Regions from separate parts of the Micromonospora sp. NPDC051006 genome, predicted to be linked through region 3. Evidence: riboswitches for the same ligand, from Rfam matches in the RefSeq annotation. Region 3 holds a riboswitch; each other region holds the start of a gene.
The links. Region 3 has a riboswitch for cyclic di-AMP ahead of ACIBBA_RS05640 (coiled-coil domain-containing protein). Riboswitches for the same ligand answer to the same signal wherever they lie in the genome.

Region 1: linked by a shared signal. The riboswitch ahead of ACIBBA_RS27380 (coiled-coil domain-containing protein) and the one ahead of ACIBBA_RS05640 (coiled-coil domain-containing protein) in region 3 are both predicted to bind cyclic di-AMP.
Region 2: linked by a shared signal. The riboswitch ahead of ACIBBA_RS25790 (NlpC/P60 family protein) and the one ahead of ACIBBA_RS05640 (coiled-coil domain-containing protein) in region 3 are both predicted to bind cyclic di-AMP.

The regions. Positions count from the first base shown of each region.
Region 1 is NZ_JBITFP010000024.1:10,022-15,681, reverse strand. Features, by position in the region: gene ACIBBA_RS27395 (STAS domain-containing protein) at 1-254, shown strand, start outside; gene ACIBBA_RS27390 (SRPBCC family protein) at 325-795, shown strand; gene ACIBBA_RS27385 (hypothetical protein) at 805-1,326, opposite strand; gene ACIBBA_RS27380 (coiled-coil domain-containing protein) at 1,474-2,544, opposite strand; cyclic di-AMP (ydaO/yuaA leader) riboswitch at 2,549-2,678, opposite strand; gene ACIBBA_RS27375 (cation diffusion facilitator family transporter) at 2,832-3,746, opposite strand; gene ACIBBA_RS27370 (HelD family protein) at 3,851-5,660, opposite strand, start outside.
Region 2 is NZ_JBITFP010000021.1:48,914-54,573, forward strand. Features, by position in the region: gene ACIBBA_RS25775 (zinc metalloprotease) at 1-592, shown strand, start outside; gene ACIBBA_RS25780 (pyridoxamine 5'-phosphate oxidase family protein) at 666-1,214, opposite strand; gene dcd (dCTP deaminase) at 1,314-1,892, shown strand; gene ACIBBA_RS25790 (NlpC/P60 family protein) at 1,954-2,994, opposite strand; cyclic di-AMP (ydaO/yuaA leader) riboswitch at 3,007-3,142, opposite strand; gene ACIBBA_RS25795 (N-acetylmuramoyl-L-alanine amidase) at 3,382-5,403, shown strand; gene ACIBBA_RS25800 (NlpC/P60 family protein) at 5,470-5,660, opposite strand, start outside.
Region 3 is NZ_JBITFP010000002.1:410,712-416,371, reverse strand. Features, by position in the region: gene ACIBBA_RS05650 (heavy metal translocating P-type ATPase) at 1-906, opposite strand, end outside; gene ACIBBA_RS05645 (YibE/F family protein) at 1,477-2,844, shown strand; cyclic di-AMP (ydaO/yuaA leader) riboswitch at 3,011-3,142, shown strand; gene ACIBBA_RS05640 (coiled-coil domain-containing protein) at 3,146-4,165, shown strand; gene ACIBBA_RS05635 (carbonic anhydrase) at 4,267-4,989, opposite strand; gene ACIBBA_RS05630 (helix-turn-helix transcriptional regulator) at 5,161-5,493, shown strand.

The DNA.
Region 1 (5,660 bases), on a different contig from region 3:
AGGTGCTCGCCAAGGGGCGCCCGGCCCGGATCGAGCTCAACATGCGGCTCGTCACCTTCATCGACTCCGTCGGCATCAGCGCGATGGTCGCCGGCTTCCAGACCGCCGAGGTGAGCGGGGTCAAGCTGCTGGTCACCGAGCCGAGCCGGTTCGTGCACCGGCAGCTCTGGGTGACCGGCCTGCTCGGGCTCTTCGGCGCGCCCGAGCCCTACTACGCCGGCAGCGCCGCCCCCGAGGTGCTCCCCGGCGCCTGATCCGTCCGGGCGTTGCCAGCCCGCCCGGCGTACGCGACGATCGGGCGACCAACGGCGGCGGGGAGACGGTGTGCTCAGGCGAGACTCGTTCAGCTACACCGTCCAGGCGCGGTGCTCCCTCGCCGAGGCGACCGCGCTCCTGTCCGACCTGCGGCGGCAGGGCGAACTGCATCCGCTGATCATCGAGGTGCGGCAGCTCCCGCCCCGACCCGGGGCGCGCGCCAGCTACGCGATCAGCGACCGGTTGGCCGCCGGTCCGCTCCGGTTCCGGACGACCTACCAGGCAGACCTGCTGGTCAGCACTGACGAGGAGATCGTCATGGTGGCCCGGCAGTGGCCGGCCACCACGGTGCGCAACCACACCCGGCTGCGCGTCGAGCCCGGCGGGCTGGTCCGGATCGACGTCGAGATCACCCTCGCCGCGCCGGCGCCCCTGTTCGGGTACGCCTTCCGGCAGGCGCAGGCGGCGCACCTCGGCCTGGCCAGCCGGCTCGCCGCGGTGCTGGACGCGGCCCCGGGCGGCCCGAACGCCACCGACTGACGCCGCAGGTCAGCGCGCCGGGCGTCCGGTCATCGCCGACTGGCGGCGGCTCGCCACCGGCCCGGCCGCCCGACGTGGCCGGCCCCACGGCTTGTAGGTGGAGAGCACCGTCGCGATGATCATCAGGGTGGTCGACACGGCGGGCGCGATCACGAGGTCGGCCCGGTCCCGCGACGGCAGGGTGGCGCCGAGTTCCCCGGCGGCCCGAAGGTTCGGCGTGAGCAGCAGCAGCACCAACCCGACCATCACCGTCGTGATGAGCAGCTTGACCAGCACCCAGCGGTGCCGCAGCAGGCCCCACGGGGTGAGCAGCGCGCTGGCCAGGCCCACCAGCCAGACCAGCACGCTGAGCGGGGCGAACAGGGCGGTGCCGATCAGCGCGGCGACCGGGTAGACCACGGCCGGGTCGGCGCCCCGCTGCACGGAGATGCCGAGGGTGAGCAGGACCAGGTCGGTGCCGAGCCACCCGAGCGAGGTGACCAGGTGCAGCGTGAGCAGCGCCTTGCGGGTGCGGGGCGATAGCCGGGTCATGCCGACGATGCTGCCCGCGCGGGCCGGTCGATTCGTCCGGCGACCGACGACACCTCGGCTACGCCCGGCGACGTAGCGCCGCCGGTGGCGACGCCACGGCGGGCGTACGCCGGGCGGCCCGTGGCACGGACCGCCCGGCGGGCCGGGTCAGTAGACCGAGAGGTGCACGTGGTTGGTGTGGTCGCTGGACGGGTCCCCGCCTGCCCCGCTGTACGACTTCCAGCCACTGCTGGGTAGCCAGATCTGCCGGTACCAGATCACGTAGAGCACGGCGAGCCGGTCGGAGTTGCGGATGAAGTACGCCGCCAGGTTGTTGCCGTAGGTCTTGTCTCCGCCGGTGGCGTCGCCGCCGAAGCCGCTCTTCTGCGCGGCGAAGTCGCAGGCCCGACCCTTCGGGTGCTCGCCCGAGCCACCGTTGCGGTGGCAGGAGACGTACCGGGTGAAGCCGGCCGCCTTGGCCTGGTTGAGCGCGTGCAGGGTGCGCGGGGTGATGCAGCCGGTGGCCGGGGTCGGGTCGTTGACGCTGCAGGACTCCGGGGGCCAGGAGCCGTCGGAGTTGCGCCGGGCCGGGGTGGCCGTCGCGGTGGAGGTGCCCCGGTTGGAGACGTCCGCGGCGCGGGTGGCGTTGTTGTTCGCCACGGTCAACGCCCGCTCGGCCTGCTCCTTCCGCTTGGCCATCACGGTGACCTGCTTGCGCTGCTCGCGGATCTCGCCGTCCAGCGCGGCCCGGGTCCGGTTCGCCTCGTCCCGGGTGGCCAGCAGCTCGCGCAGCACCCGGTCCTCGTTCGCGGCCACCGCGTCCAGGGCGGCGGCCCGGTCCATGAAGCCGTCCGGGGAGCCGCTGTTGAGCAGCGCCGACATCGCGCCGAGCCGGCCGGTGCGGTAGGCCACCCCGGCGATCTCGCCGACCTTGCCGCTGCGCACGTTCAGCTCGGCCTCGGTGGTCTTCAGCTCGCCGGTGAGCTGCTGTTGCCGCTTCACCGACCGGTCCAGTGCGCTCTTCGCGTCCAGGTAGCCCTTGCTGGCCGCCTCGAGCTGGGCCCGCAGTGCGGGGGTGCCCCCCTCCTCGTCCTGCCCGGGGGCCGCGGCGAGCTGGCCGGTCGGGGGAGCGGCTCCGGCGGCGGTGCCGGGGGCGATCGCGACGCCGAGGGCGAGCGTCGCGGCGATCAGGGCCGCCATTCGGGCGGCGCGTCGTCGTACGGGTGCCACTGGTGGCATGCACATGTCCTTCCGTCAGCCGCCGACCGGGTTAGCTGACGGGTTCGGGACGGAAGATCCCTACCGCTGACGCGGATGCACCCCACGAACGTGGTTCCCCGGCTCGCCGTGTGGCGATTAGGCGACGGTCACCGCCGGCGCCGATGGGCGCCGCCTGGCGGAGGCCGGGACCGAGCCTACCGGTGCCAGGGCGACCCGTGCAGCAGAAGTGACAGAGGGTGCTGCTGTGGTTACCGGAAAATCCGACGTAAGCGGACGATAGCCACCCTGATTTAAGAGTGTCCTCATCACCACTCCACCGATCCGCAGGCCCCGGAGGTCGCTCCGGGCTCGATCTGCAGGGTGGCGTGCTCGATGTGGAAGTCCTCGCTGAGCGCCGTCCGGGCGGCGGCGAGCACCGCGCCGACGTCGGCCCCGGGCGACATGGTGAGGTGCGCGGAGGCCACCTCCATGCCCGAGGTGAGGGTCCAGACGTGCAGGTCGTGGACGCCGGCCACGCCGGGCACCTCGGCCAACCGGTCGTGCACGGCGGTCACCTGCAGGTGCTCCGGGGCGGCCTGGACCAGGATGCGGACCGCGGCCCGCCCGAGCCGCCAGGTGCGGGGCAGGATGAACACGCCGATGGCCACCGCCACCAGCGGGTCGGCCCACCACCAGTCGGTCACCGCGATGAGCGCCGCCGCGCCGATCACACCGAGCGAGCCGAGCAGGTCGCCGAGCACCTCGAGGTAGGCGCCCTGCAGGTTGATGCTCTCCCGGGCTGCCGAGCGCAGCAGTGCGAAGGCGCCCAGGTTGGCGAGCAGGCCCAGCGTGGCCACCACCAGCACCGGGCCGGCCAGCACCTCCGGTGGGTCGCCGAAGCGGCCGACGGCCTCGACCACCACGTAGACCGCGACGCCGGAGAGCAGGACGGCGTTCGCGAGCGCGGCGAGCACCTCGAGCCGGTAGAGGCCGAAGGTGCGTTGCGGATCCTGGTTGGCGTGCCGGCTGGCGGTGATCGCGGCGAGCGCCATGCCGATGCCGAGCACGTCGGTGAACATGTGCCCGGCGTCGGAGAGCAGGGCCAGCGAGCCGGTGCGGAACGCGGCCACGGCCTCGACCACCATCAGGCCGCTCAGCAGGGCGAAGGCCGCCCAGAGCCGGCCACGGTGATGCTGCGCGGCGTTCGCCACCGACCCGTGGTGGTCATGACCTGCGCCCACCAACTCACCCTCCGCCGACGGTCCGGACCGGTCAAATATATGCTCACATTGCTATGTGTGCAAGTAATTGACCGCGCTCAGTGGCGGCCGCGCCGCGCGCGATGTCAGCCGGTCGGGTCGATCGTGGTGAGCCGCTGGGTGGCCCGGGAGAGCGCCACGTAGAGCGTCCGGACGCCCGAGCCGGGGTCGGCCCGGATCTCGCTGGGCGCGACCAGCACCACCCCGTCGTACTCCATGCCCTTGGCCTCCAGGCTGGTCACCACCTGCAGCCGGGGAGCGTTGAGCGCGCCGAGCCAGCCGGCCACCTCGTCCCGGCGCGGCACCGGCGTGATCACGCCGACCGTCCCCTCCACCTCGCCGAGCAGCGTGGTCACCGCCGCCACGGTGGCGGTCCGCGCCTCGCTCGCGGGCACCACCAGCTCGACCGGGTCGACCCCGGTCGAGCGGACCGCGCTGGGCAACGTGAGGTCCGGGTAGAGCCGGCGGATCTCGGCCGCTGCCACCGCGAAGATCTCCGCCGAGTTGCGGTAGTTGGTGGTGAGGGTGAACTGCTGCCGGCGCCGCCGGCCCAGCGCGTGGTCGCGGGCCCGGGTCAGCTCCGCCGGGTCGCCGGTCCACGCCGTCTGCGCCGGATCGCCGACCACCGTCCAGGACGCCAGCCGGCCGCGCCGGCCGATCATCCGCCACTGCATCGGCGAGACGTCCTGCGACTCGTCCACCACCACGTGCGCGTACTCCCGGTAGTCCTCCGGGCGCTGCCGGGCCGCCTCCCGCGCGGCCCGCTGCCGGTCGGCGAAGGTGCTCAGCTCCCGCACCCCGCCGGCGAGCTGGTACGGGTCACGCTTCGCCCGGGCGGGCCGCACCGGCTGGCCGAGCATCGCGTCCAGTTCGTCGAGGAGCGCGATGTCGGCGATCGTCAGCCCTTCGGCGTCCAGCGTCCGGTACGCCGCGTCCAGCAGCCGGATCTCGCCGCCGGCGAGGATGCCGCCGGCGTAGCGGCGCAGCCGCTCCGGGCGGGCCAGCCAGCCCAGCACGTGCCGTGGGTGCAGCCGTGGCCACCAGGCCTTCAGGAACTCCCGGAACTCCGGCCGCTCGGCGATCTCGTCCTCGAAGGCGCGCTGCTCCGGCAACCGGCCGATGCCCAGCCGGCGGGCCTGCGCCCAGAGCGCGGCGAAGACGCCGTCGAAGCCGGCCCGGCGCACCTCGTTGCGGCGGGCCCCCCGGTGCAGCGCGCGCTCCCGGATCCCGTCCAGCTCCCGGTGGTCCAGCCGGAGCAGCGTGCCCCGGTAGAGCAGGCGCAGCTCGGTGGGGCCGTCCGGCACGGCGTCGCGCACCGCCCGCTCCAGCACCCGGCGCATCCGCAGCGAGCCCTTCACCGAGGCCACCTCGGGCGGGTCGGTGCGGGTGGCGGTCATCCCGGGGAAGAGCGTGCCGAGCGAGTGCAGGGTGGCGGTGTCCTCGCCGAGCGAGGGCAGCACCGAGGCGATGTACTCGACGAAGACCGAGGACGGACCGACCACCAGGATGCCGCCGCCGGCGTACCGGCTGCGGTCCGAGTAGAGCAGGTACGCCGCCCGGTGCAGGGCGACCGCCGTCTTGCCGGTGCCAGGGCCGCCCGAGACGATCGTCACGCCCGACCCGGGGGAGCGGATCGCCTCGTCCTGCTCCCGTTGGATGGTGGCCACGATGTCCCGCATGCCCCGCCCGGTGGCCCGGGAGAGCGTGGCGAGCAGCGCGCCGTCGCCGACCACCGCCATGTCCGGCGGGGCGGCGGCCGGGTCGAGCAGGTCGTCCTCGATTCGGGTGACCCGCTCCCCGCTGGACTGGATCGTCCGGCGGCGCACCACGCCGAGCGGCTGGGCCGGGGTGGCCTGGTAGAAAGCCGCGGCGGCCGGGGCCCGCCAGTCGACCACC
Region 2 (5,660 bases), on a different contig from region 3:
CTCGCAGATCAGCGTGCTGAACCAGGCCTACGCCGGCGGCACCGGTGGCGCGGCGACCGCCTTCGGCTTCCAACTGACGAAGATCAACCGGGTGACCAACCCGGCCTGGTACCCGATCGTCTACGGCTCGTCGGCCGAGCGGCAGATGAAGACCGCGCTGCGCGAAGGCGGCAAGAACACCCTCAACGTCTACCTGGGCGAGCTCAGCGACGACCTGCTGGGCTGGGCGACGTTCCCGCAGCGGAAGCTGAGCAGCACGGACGGCGTGGTCGTGCTGGGCGAGTCGCTGCCCGGCGGGACCTCCACCAACTACAACCAGGGCGACACCGGCACCCACGAGGTCGGCCACTGGCTGAACCTCTACCACACCTTCCAGGGTGGCTGTGGCGGCCAGGGCGACAGCGTCAGCGACACCCCGGCCGAGGCCTCGCCGGCCTACCAGTGCCCGACCGGTCGGGACACCTGCACCGCGACCGGCCTGGATCCGATCACCAACTTCATGGACTACACCTACGACTCGTGCATGTACCAGTTCACCGCTGGGCAGGCGAGCCGGATGCTGACCGCGTGGAACGCCTACCGCGCCGCGTAGCCGCTCCGCGTACCACCGGTGCCGGCCCCGTCGCGACGGGGCCGGCACCGGCTTATTCCTCCCCAGGATGTGCTCAGGCGGCCGAGCGGTGGGCGTCGCATCGGGCGGCGCCGGCCAGCACCGGCGTCGGCGCGGCCGGCCGGTCGGCGGCGTGCGGATCGAGCCAGACCTGGACGGCGGGGCGGCCGAAGCTCTCGGCGGGCCCGCCGGCGCTGCCCGAGTCACGCCGGGCCAGCATCGCCACGTCGACGGTGAACTCGAAGAGCCGCCAGTCGACCTGCGGCGCCGCCCCGGCGCTCGCGGCCAGCCGGGCCACCCGGGCCTGATCGGTGACCGGTCGGGCGTGGCCGGCGACGTAGGCCTCGTCGTCGCTCTCCTCCGGCGGGAACGAGTGCAGCGCGTAGCGCCCGTCGCGCTCGAGGTCGCGCCGTTTGGGCGAGTCGATGACGAAGCAGAAGAGCCCCTCGTCGGTGATCACCGGCGACACCGGGTGCACCCGGGGCCCGCCGTCGGCGCGGACCGTGGCCAGGTAGCCGAAGCCCGGACCGTACTGCTGCAGGAGAACGCGGATCCCGTTGGCGAGGCGGGGCTCGTCAGCGGCGAATTCGGACCAGGAAGCCATGCCGACATTCTATCGAACAAATGTACGAGGAGCGACCGCGACGCGCTGGTCACCGGCACCGGATCCGGCCTTCCTGGCGGGCCTCGCTATGGTGGTCCGATGCTGCTCTCCGACCGCGACCTGGTCACCGAGATCAAGGCCGGCACGCTCGGGTTGGAGCCGTTCGAGCCCACCCTGGTGCAACCGTCGAGCATCGACGTACGCCTCGACCGGCTCTTCCGGGTCTTCAACAACCACCTCTACACCCACATCGATCCGGCGATGCAGCAGGACGACCTGACCTCGGTGGTCGAGGTGCCCGACGGGGAGCCGTTCGTGCTGCACCCGGGGGAGTTCGTGCTCGCCTCGACCCTCGAGGTGATCTCGCTCGGCGAGCAGCTCGCCGGCCGGCTGGAGGGCAAGTCGAGCCTCGGCCGGCTGGGCCTGCTGACCCACTCCACCGCCGGCTTCATCGACCCGGGCTTCTCCGGCCACGTGACGCTGGAGCTGTCCAACGTGGCCAACCTGCCGATCACCCTCTGGCCGGGCATGAAGATCGGGCAGCTCTGCATCTTCCGGCTCTCCTCGCCGGCCGAGCACCCGTACGGCTCGGCCGTCTACGGCTCGCGCTACCAGGGCCAGCGGGGCCCGACCCCGAGCCGCTCCTGGCAGAACTGGCGCGCCTGGCCCACCCGCTGATCCCCGCACGACGAAGGGCCCGCTCCGTTGCCGGAGCGGGCCCTTCTCTCAGGTACGCGGATCAGCCGGGTCGGCCGTAGCTGTGGATCGGGCCGTCGTCGACCTTCTTCATCTTGACCGGTACGCCGGCCTGGGAGGCGTGCACCACCCAACCGCCACCGACGTACATGCCGACGTGGTGGATGTCGCTGTAGTAGAAGACCAGGTCACCGGGGCGCAGGTCGGCTCGGCTGACGTTCTTGGTCACCCGGCTCTGCTGCGCCGCGTTGTGCGGCAGCGAGACCCCGGCCTTCGCCCAGGCGGCGAGCATCAGGCCGGAGCAGTCGTACGAGTTTGGGCCCTCGGCGCCCCAGACGTAGGGCTTGCCGATCTGAGCGCAGGCGAACTTGACCGCGGTGCCGGCGGCCCCACCCGGATAGGTGGCCGGGCAGGGGGCGGGCCGCAGCGAACCGCCGCCGCCGTTGCCGTACACCTTGATCCGGAGCTTCTGCAGCCGGTCGATCTCGGCGTTGATCTGCTTCTTCTTGGCCGCGAGCTGGGCCTCGGTCCGGGTGAGTTGGGCGACCATCTCGTCGAGCGGCGCCTTCTGCCGGGCCAGCTGGTCGCGCAGGTTGGCCACCTGCTGCACGTCCTGCTGCTGGTTGTGGGCGAACCGGTCGAGCAGCTCGAGCTGCCCGACCACCTCGCTCGGGTTCTGGCTGCCGAGCACGGCGTTGATGGTGAGGACGTTCTCGCCCTTGTACGCGCGTACCGCGAGCGCGCTGACCTTGTCCATGGCCTGGTCGACCTGGAGTTGCAGCGGCTTGATCCGGGCACCCAGCGCGTCGGCCTGCTTGCGCTTGGCGGCGAGGTCCTGCCGGGTGGCGTTGTGCCGCTCGATGATGGGTTCGAGCTTGTTCCAGTCCTCGTCGATCTGGCGCTCGATCTCGGCGACCGACGGGTCGGCGTGGGCCGCTTTGGCGCCACCGGTCAGGACGACGGCGACGCCGAGCAGTGCGGCGAGAATGAGGGTGAAGCGGGACCAGCGTGAGCGCGGCGCAACCGTCGCCGGACCGGCTGTCGCCGGCCACTCGGACGGAGGCCGCGGGGCATGGTGGGCCACCGGGCTCCGGACTCCTTCTTCCTGACCGCCTACCGGGTTAGCTGACGGGTTCGGGCGGGAAGGTGGGCGCCCTACCGCAGTGACTGCGGATTCACCCCGGAAACCTGGGTCCCCGGCTCGCTCGCGAGCGACTCGGCGGTGTCGGACCGTTACCGCCCCGGCTGGACGGAACTGTTGGCGGGCCGACGAATGACCAGAGTAGAGATGGTCGTTATCGATCCGCAACCCATGGGGCCGTGACACTCCGTACCCGGGTCGCGGTGGCGCACCCTCGGTCCGTCATGAAGATTTCCTTCCGTGAATGTTGATAGATGGAAAGGTATTGACGCAGTGGTCGCGGCGGGGCCAAGGTGACCCCATCCCTACCCGTCCGACCTGGGGGGTTCGATGCACCGTTCAACCCTGTCGAGGAGCAGACTCGCCCTGCTCACCGCGGCCGTGGTCACGGCCACGACAGCCGTGCCACTCGGTGGCGTCCCGGCCGCGGCCGCGCCGCCCGACGACCGCCAGCAGCAGTACTCCGCCGCGGCGGCGGAGTACGGCGTACCGGAGAACGTCCTGCTCGGCGTCTCGTACCTGGAGTCCCGCTGGGACACCCACGCCGGCACGCCGAGCACCAGCGGCGGCTTCGGGCCGCTGCACCTGACCGACGTCGCGCACGTCACGTCGCAGCCCGCAGGCTTCCACGTCGACGCGCACGAGGACCCGCGCGGTGACGAGTCCCGACCGTTCACCGTCGCCGCACCGGCCGACGCGGCGGCGAGCAGGAACGCCCCGCTCGCCGCCGCGGTGCAGACCCTGCAGGCCGCCGCCGCGCTCACCGGCGCGAACGTCGACGCCCTCCGATCCGATCCGGCCACCAACATCCGCGGCGGTGCCGCGCTGCTCGCCGCGTACCAGCGGGAGCTCGGCGGACCGGTCGGCGCGAGCACCGACCCGGCCGCCTGGTACGGCGCGGTCGCCCGCTACTCGGGCGCCGACACCGAGGAGACCGCCGCGGCCTTCGCCGACGAGGTGTACGACCAGCTCCGCTCCGGCGCGAGCCGCCGCACCGACGACGGGCACCAGGTCACCCTCACCGCCCAGGCGGTCAGCGCCGACCAGTCCGGGCTGCACCGGCTCGGGCTGCGTCGGGCGGAGCGGCCGGACGGGCTGGAGTGCCCGGTCGGCCTCGGCTGCGAGTGGATCCCGGCGCCGTACGAGAAGTACGGCCCGGGCGCCGGCGACTACGGCAACCACGACCTGGGCAACCGTCCGGCGCAGCAGAAGCTGGAGTACATCGTCATCCACGACACCGAGGGCTACTACGGCCCCAGCGTCGGGTTGGTGCAGCAGGCCGACTACCTGGGCTGGCACTACACGCTGCGCTCGGTGGACGGGCACGTCGCCCAGCACATCAAGGCCAAGGACGTCGGCTGGCAGGCCGGCAACTGGTACGTCAACGCGAAGTCCATCGGCATCGAGCACGAGGGCTTCGCCGGGCACGGCACCTGGTACACCGAGGCGATGTACCGCGCCTCGGCGAAGCTCGTGCGGCACCTGGCGCTGCGGTTCAACATCCCGCTGGACCGGCAGCACATCATCGGGCACGACAACGTCCCCGGCACGGTGGCGTCCACCGTCGCCGGGATGCACTGGGACCCGGGCCCCTACTGGGACTGGTCGCACTACTTCGACCTGCTCAGGGCGCCGTTCCGGACCACCGGCACGGCCTGGACCGGCCTGGTCACCATCGACCCGGACGTCACCACCAACCGGCCGGCCTTCATCGGGTGCAACCAGCAGCCGCCCGGCGTGCCGACCCCGCCGCCGCCGGCCGAGCCCTGCCCGCTGCGCGGCTCGTCCGCGGTGGTCCTGCACAGCGCGCCCAGCCACGACGCGCCGCTCGTCAACGACCTCGGTGAGCGGCCGGACGGCACACCGGACACCATGTACATCTCGGACCACGGCGCCCGCGCCTCGGCGGGGCAGACGTACGCGGTGGCCGAGGTGCGCGGCGACTGGACGGCGATCTGGTACCTCGGCCAGAAGGCGTGGTTCCACAACCCCGCCGCGGCGCGGACCGCGAAGTGGGCCACCGGCTTCGTGGTGACTCCCCGGCCGGGGAAGGCGACCGTGCCGGTCTACGGGCGGGCCTACCCGGAGCAGGCGGCCTATCCGGCCGGGGTGCCCTACCAGACGATCTCGCCGTTGCAGTACACCTTCGCCGCCGGGCAGCGGTACGCCCTCGGCGGGATCGTGCCGAGCGAGTACTACCGGGCGGTCACGTTCGACGGGTCGTCGCCCGGCGACTGGACCGTCATCCGCGGTGACCTGCGGTACGCGCAGATCCAGTTCGGCCACCGGGTCATGTACGTCAACCTGGACGACGTGCTGCTGCTCCCGTCACCGCTGGGCGCGCCCCGCTAGCCGTCGGCACGTACGCGAGGGCCCCCGGTCGATTCGACCGGGGGCCCTCGTCGTGGCACGGATGGATCAGCTGGGTCTGCGGAACCCGGCGACCGGCATGTTGTTGATGCTCGCCACCTGGACCGGTTTACCGGCCCGCGGCGCGTGCACCATCTTGTCGTTGCCCAGATAGAGGCCGACATGGTGCAGGTCGCTGAAGAAGAAGACCAGGTCACCGGGGCGCGCCTCGGAGCGCGGGATGGCCTTGCCCTCGTTCC
Region 3 (5,660 bases):
CGCGATCACCAGCGGGATCGCCAGGCCGAGCGCGTGCGGGCAGGCGATCACCAGGACCGTGACGGCCCGGACCACCGCCTCGTCCACCTGGCCGAGCAGCGTCCAGACCAGCACGGTGACCACGGCGGTGGCGGTGGCCAGGTAGAAGAGCGCGGCGGCGAACCGGTCGGCCAGCACCTGTGCCCGCCCGCTGGACTGCTGGGCCTCGGCGACCATCCGCTGGATGCCGGCGAGCGTGGTCTGCTCGCCGACCGCCTCGACCCGGATCCGCAGCGCCGAGTCGGTGGCCACCGTGCCGGCCACCACCCGGTCCCCGACCGACCGGAGCACCGGCCGGGACTCTCCGGTGACCATCGACTCGTCCAGCTCCGCACCGCCGTCCACCACCCGGCCGTCCGCCGGCACCCGGCCACCCGGCCGGACCAGCACCACGTCGCCGACCCGCAGCCCGGCGACCGGGACCGACTCGACCCCGCCGTCCGGTGTCACCCGGTCGGCCTGGTCGGGAAGCAGCGCGGCGAGCGCGGCCAGCGCGCCCCGCGCCTGCCCGATGGCCCGCATCTCCTGCCAGTGACCGAGCAGCATGATGGTGACCAGCGCGGCCAGCTCCCACCAGAAGTCGAGATCGAAGGCGCCGAGGCTGGTGGCGAGCGAGGCGACGTAGGCGACGCTGATCGCCATGGCGATCAGCAGCATCATGCCGGGCGCCCGGTCCCGCACCTCGCGTACGGCGCCGACCAGGAACGGCCAGCCGCCCCACCAGAACACCACCGAGCCCAGCACCGGCCCCACCCAGGACCGGCCCGGGAACTCCATGCGGTAGCCGAACCACTCCATCACCATGTGGCTGGTGACCACGACCGGCACGGTGAGCAGCAGACAGAGCCAGAACCGCCGCCGGAACATCTCGGGGTCGTGCCCGGCGTGCTTGTCGTGCCCGGCCGGCCCGGCGTGGCTGTCGTGCCCGGCCGGTCCGGCCTGGTTCTCGCGGCCGGCCGGCGCGCCGTGGTCGTCGTGGTCCGCCGGCTCGGGGTGGCCGTCGCGGGCTGGCCGGCCGCCGGGTCCGCTCCGCCCCGGACGGTCGCGCCGCGGCGGGGCGGGCGCGGAGGTTCCGTGATCCGGCTCCGGCGATCGCGGGTGCACGGGCATGCCTCCACCATGCCCGCCCGGCCGGCCCGGCGGGCACCTTCCCCGGCATGCGGTGCCCGACACCGCCCCACGCGAGCGGCGGCGTCGGCCACACCTGGTTAGCATTCCGACGATGGCTCTCCGGATCCCGCACCGTCCGGCCCGACCGCACCGTCGGGCATCGTCCGCCGCCCGCGGCCGGAACCGGCCGGGCGTCGCGCTCACGGTGGGTCACCGTCGCACCACCCTGGCGCCATCCGAGGCGCCTACCCCGGTGGTCGTTCGGCGGCGCTGAACCGTTCGCCCCGCCGGTACGTACCCCGCCTCGGATTCGTTGGGAGACTCGCATTGGGCGCCGACCACACCCGTCCCGCTCCGTCCACCCCGCCCCGGGTGCGACGGATCCTCGTCGCGACGGTGGTCCCTCTCGTCCTCGCCACCGTGGTCGCCGCTCTGGTGCTCTGGCCCTGGAACTCGCCCGAGCCGGAGGCCGGTGCCGACGTGCCGCGCTACCACGGCACCGTCACCCGGGTGGTGAGCGAGTCCTGCCCGCCCGCGCCCGAGGTCCCCGAGGGCGCGGGCGAGACCGGGTCGGGACCCTGCGGCACGGTGAGCGTACGGGTGGACACCGGCCCGGCCGCCGGCCAGCAGGTGCAGACCCCGATTCCGGCCGGTCCGGGGGCGCCACGGGTCGAGGCCGGCGACGAGATCATCCTGGTCGAGCTGACCGATCCGACCGATCCGACGTCGAGCAGCTGGAACATCGCGGAGCACCAGCGGGGCATGCCCCTGATCTGGCTGGCCGTCGTCTTCGCCGCCGCCATCGTCGCGTTCGGCCGGTGGCGTGGGGTGGCCGCACTCGCCGGCCTGGCCGCCAGCTTCGCCATCCTGCTCGCCTTCGTCCTCCCCGGAATCAGCGCGGGCCGGTCACCCCTGCTGGTCGCGGTGGTCGGCGCCGCGCTGATCATGTTCGTGGTGCTCTACCTGACGCACGGGATCACCGCGCAGACCTCGGTGGCCGTGCTCGGCACCCTGGGCAGCCTGGTGCTCACCGGGCTGCTCGGCACCCTGGCCACCGCCGCCACCCACCTCACCGGTTTCGGCAGCGAGGACGCCACCACGCTGTCGATGTTCCAGGCCGACGTGGACCTGCACGGCCTGCTGCTGGCCGGCATCATCATCGGCTCACTCGGCGTGCTCGACGACGTCACCGTCACCCAGGCGGCCACGGTCACCGAGCTGGCCCACGCGAACCCGGGCCTGTCCCGCCGGCAGCTCTACCGTGCCGCCACCCGGGTCGGCCGGGCGCACATCGCCTCGACGGTGAACACCATCGTGCTGGCGTACGCCGGTGCCTCGCTGCCCCTGCTGCTCCTGCTGACCGCCGACTCCCGCGGGGTGAGCCAGATCCTCACCAGCGAGTTCCTGGCCCAGGAGATCGTCCGCAGCGCGGTCGCCACGCTGGGCCTGATCGCCGCCGTACCGCTGACCACCGCGCTGGCCGCGCTGGTGACCACGGCCGGTCACGACGGACCGCCGGAGCGCACCGGTGACGGCACCCCCGCCACCCCGGCCGCCCGACCGGCGCCCGACCGGGCCGAGGCGCTGGAGGCGCTCGGTGCGGGCCGGCCCGGTCCGGCCGGAGATCCGCAACCATCCCCCGCCGCCCGGAAATGGTGGCCCGACCCGGACAGGAGCACGGACAGCGCATGGTGACACTCCGCAGCGTGATCAGGCGGGTCGCACGACCTGACGACCACGTCACTGATCACCCAGCGCAATGGCGAAATGACGGTTTTAGTCGGCATCCGGACGTAGATCCCCGGGTCGACTCTCAGGTAACCTCGCTGCCGGTTACCGACGAAGGCGCGCAGCGGCGCCTGCGGTACCACCGCCCAATCGCCAAGGGGCGAACCGGGAACCCAGGTACCCGGGGTGAATCCGCGCCAGCGGTAGGGGCCACTTCCGCCCCGAACCCGTCAGCTAACCCGGTCGGCGGTCGATGGAAGGGAACACTGTGACGGCACCCCTACGCCGCTGGTTGACACCTGTGGTGGCCGTGTTCGCCGCGTTGGCCGTGCTCGCCGGGCCCCTCCCGGCCTCCGCCGCGCCCAAGCCGAACACCCCCTCCGGGCATGAGGAGGACGGCGAGCCCAAGCTGCTCAACGACGTGATCGAGGCAACCAACCGCAGCTACTCCTCGGCCAAGATCAAGCTGGAGAAGTCTAAGAAGCGCCAGCTGGAACTCGCCCTCGAGGTGAAGCGGGCGCAGGACGAGCTGGACGCGCTGGCCCCGCAGGTCGGGCAGATCGCCGCCCAGTCCTACCGCACCGGGCGGATCGGCGCGATGGCCGTGCTGCTGGAGAGCAAGGCCCCGGACTCGTTCGTCCAACGCGCCGCCGGCCTCGACGAGCTCAACCTGGTCAACGGACAAAAGCTTGCCAAGGTCAACGCCATCAAGAGCCGCGCCGAACTGGCCAAGCTCGCGATCGACGCCGAGGTACGCGAGCAGCAGAAGCAGGCCGCCGTGATGGCCAAGCAGAAGCGCGACGCGGACAAGGCGCTGGCGCTGGTCGGCGGGAAGGGCTTCACCGGAGGCCTGGTCTCGGCCACCTCGCCGGTCGCCCGGATCGGCCCCGGCCGGACCGCCGACGGGGACTGGAAGCCCCAGTCGTGCTCCGAGAACGACCCCACCACCTCCGGCTGCGTCACCCCGCGCACCTTGCACGCGTACAAGGAGGTCAAGCGGGCCGGCTTCAACCGGTTCGTCGGCTGCTACCGCTCCGGCGGCCCGTGGGAGCACCCGAAGGGCCGCGCCTGCGACTGGTCACTGCAGAAGAGCGGCTTCGCGCCGTGGCACAACGACGACACCCGGATGTACGGCAACAACGTGGCCGCGTTCCTGATCCGTAACGCCGACCGGCTCGGCATCTACTACGTGATCTGGAACAGGCAGATCTGGTTCCCGGCGACCGGTTGGAAGTCCTACAGCGGGCCCTCCAACCACACCGACCACGTGCACATGTCGCTGCTCTAGCGACCATCCGCACGAAAGGGCCGCTCCGCGCTCGCGGGGCGGCCCTTCGCGTACCTCTGGCGGGCCGACAGCCCACGGCCGGCGGGCCGGGGTCGGCCCCGCTAGGCGGCTGCCGGCGCGTCGAGGCCCACCGGGGCGATGGTTCCCCCCGCCGGCACCTCGGCGACCTGGCGCACCTCACCCGCGGCGAGCCGGTACGACATGCCGACCACCGCGCACCGCCCGCCGGCCACCTCGGCGGCCAGCACCGCGGAGTTGCAGAGCAGGGCCTCGACGGTCTGAGCGATGTGGATGTCCACGATCCCGTTGATGTCGTCCACGCCCTCGGCGGCGGCCCGACGGAGGCTGGGCACCACGGCGTCCACCACCGCACCGAGGTGTCCCGGCGGCGGGGTGCCGGTGGCGACCGCCTCCCGGGCCGCCTGCACCGCGCCGCAGGAGTCGTGCCCGAGCACCACCACCAGCGGGACGCCCAGCACGCTGACCGCGTACTCGACGCTGCCGAGCACCTCGGGACCGGCGGTGTGCCCGGCGGTGCGGACCACGAAGAGATCACCCAGGCCGCGATCGAAGATGATCTCGGCGGCGAGTCGTGAGTCGGCGCAGCCGACGATCACCGCGAACGGGTGTTGCTCGGCGGCCACCTCGGCCCGGCGCTCGACGTCCTGGTTCGGGTGGCGCGGCGCGCCCGTGACGAAGCGTTGGTTGCCCGCCCGCAGCTCGGCGAGAGCCTGCTCCGGGTCGGGCGGCGACGCGACACCGTCCGACGCGTCGGGGACGCGCTGGGCGCCCGGGTGTGCTCCGGGCGATCCGGGTCCGCTCATGCCCGCACCTCGACTCCCACGCGATCGGCCAGGTCACCCCCGGCCGCTGACGGACGCGGGCTGTGATCCACGGTCACACCCAGCGCAAGATACGTCAAGGGATACGTGATATGCGTTTCAGGTGTTCAGCAGCGCCGGCCAAGGCGGCGGGGAACGCCGGCGAGCCATACCATGACGACCATGGCGACGAGTACGAGCGGGTACGGGAGCACCCGAAACTGGACCTTCCTCACCAATCACGGACACGTGCTGCTCGCCATCGCCCGGAACCCCACCGCCCGGCTGCGTGACGTCGCCGAGGAGGTGGGCGTCACCGAGCGCGCGGCCCAGGCGATCGTCGCCGACCTGGAAGCCGGCGGCTACCTGGTCCGCACCCGGGTGGGCCGGCGCAACGAATACACCCTCAACCCGGCCGGCCGGTTCCGCCACCCCGCGGAGGCGGACCGGGAGGTCGGCGCCCTCCTCGCGCTCTTCACCGAGGAGCCGGCACCAAACCACCAGTGACGACCGGCGGGCTCACTCGTCGCACGCCGGGCTCCCGTCGCCGCACCCTCCCCCCGTCGCACGCCGGGCTCCCGTCGCCGCGCCCCCTCGTCGCACGCCGGGCTCCCGTCACCGCACGGCGGGCTCCCGTCACCGCACGACGGGCGCGGCGGCGGTAATCTCAGCGG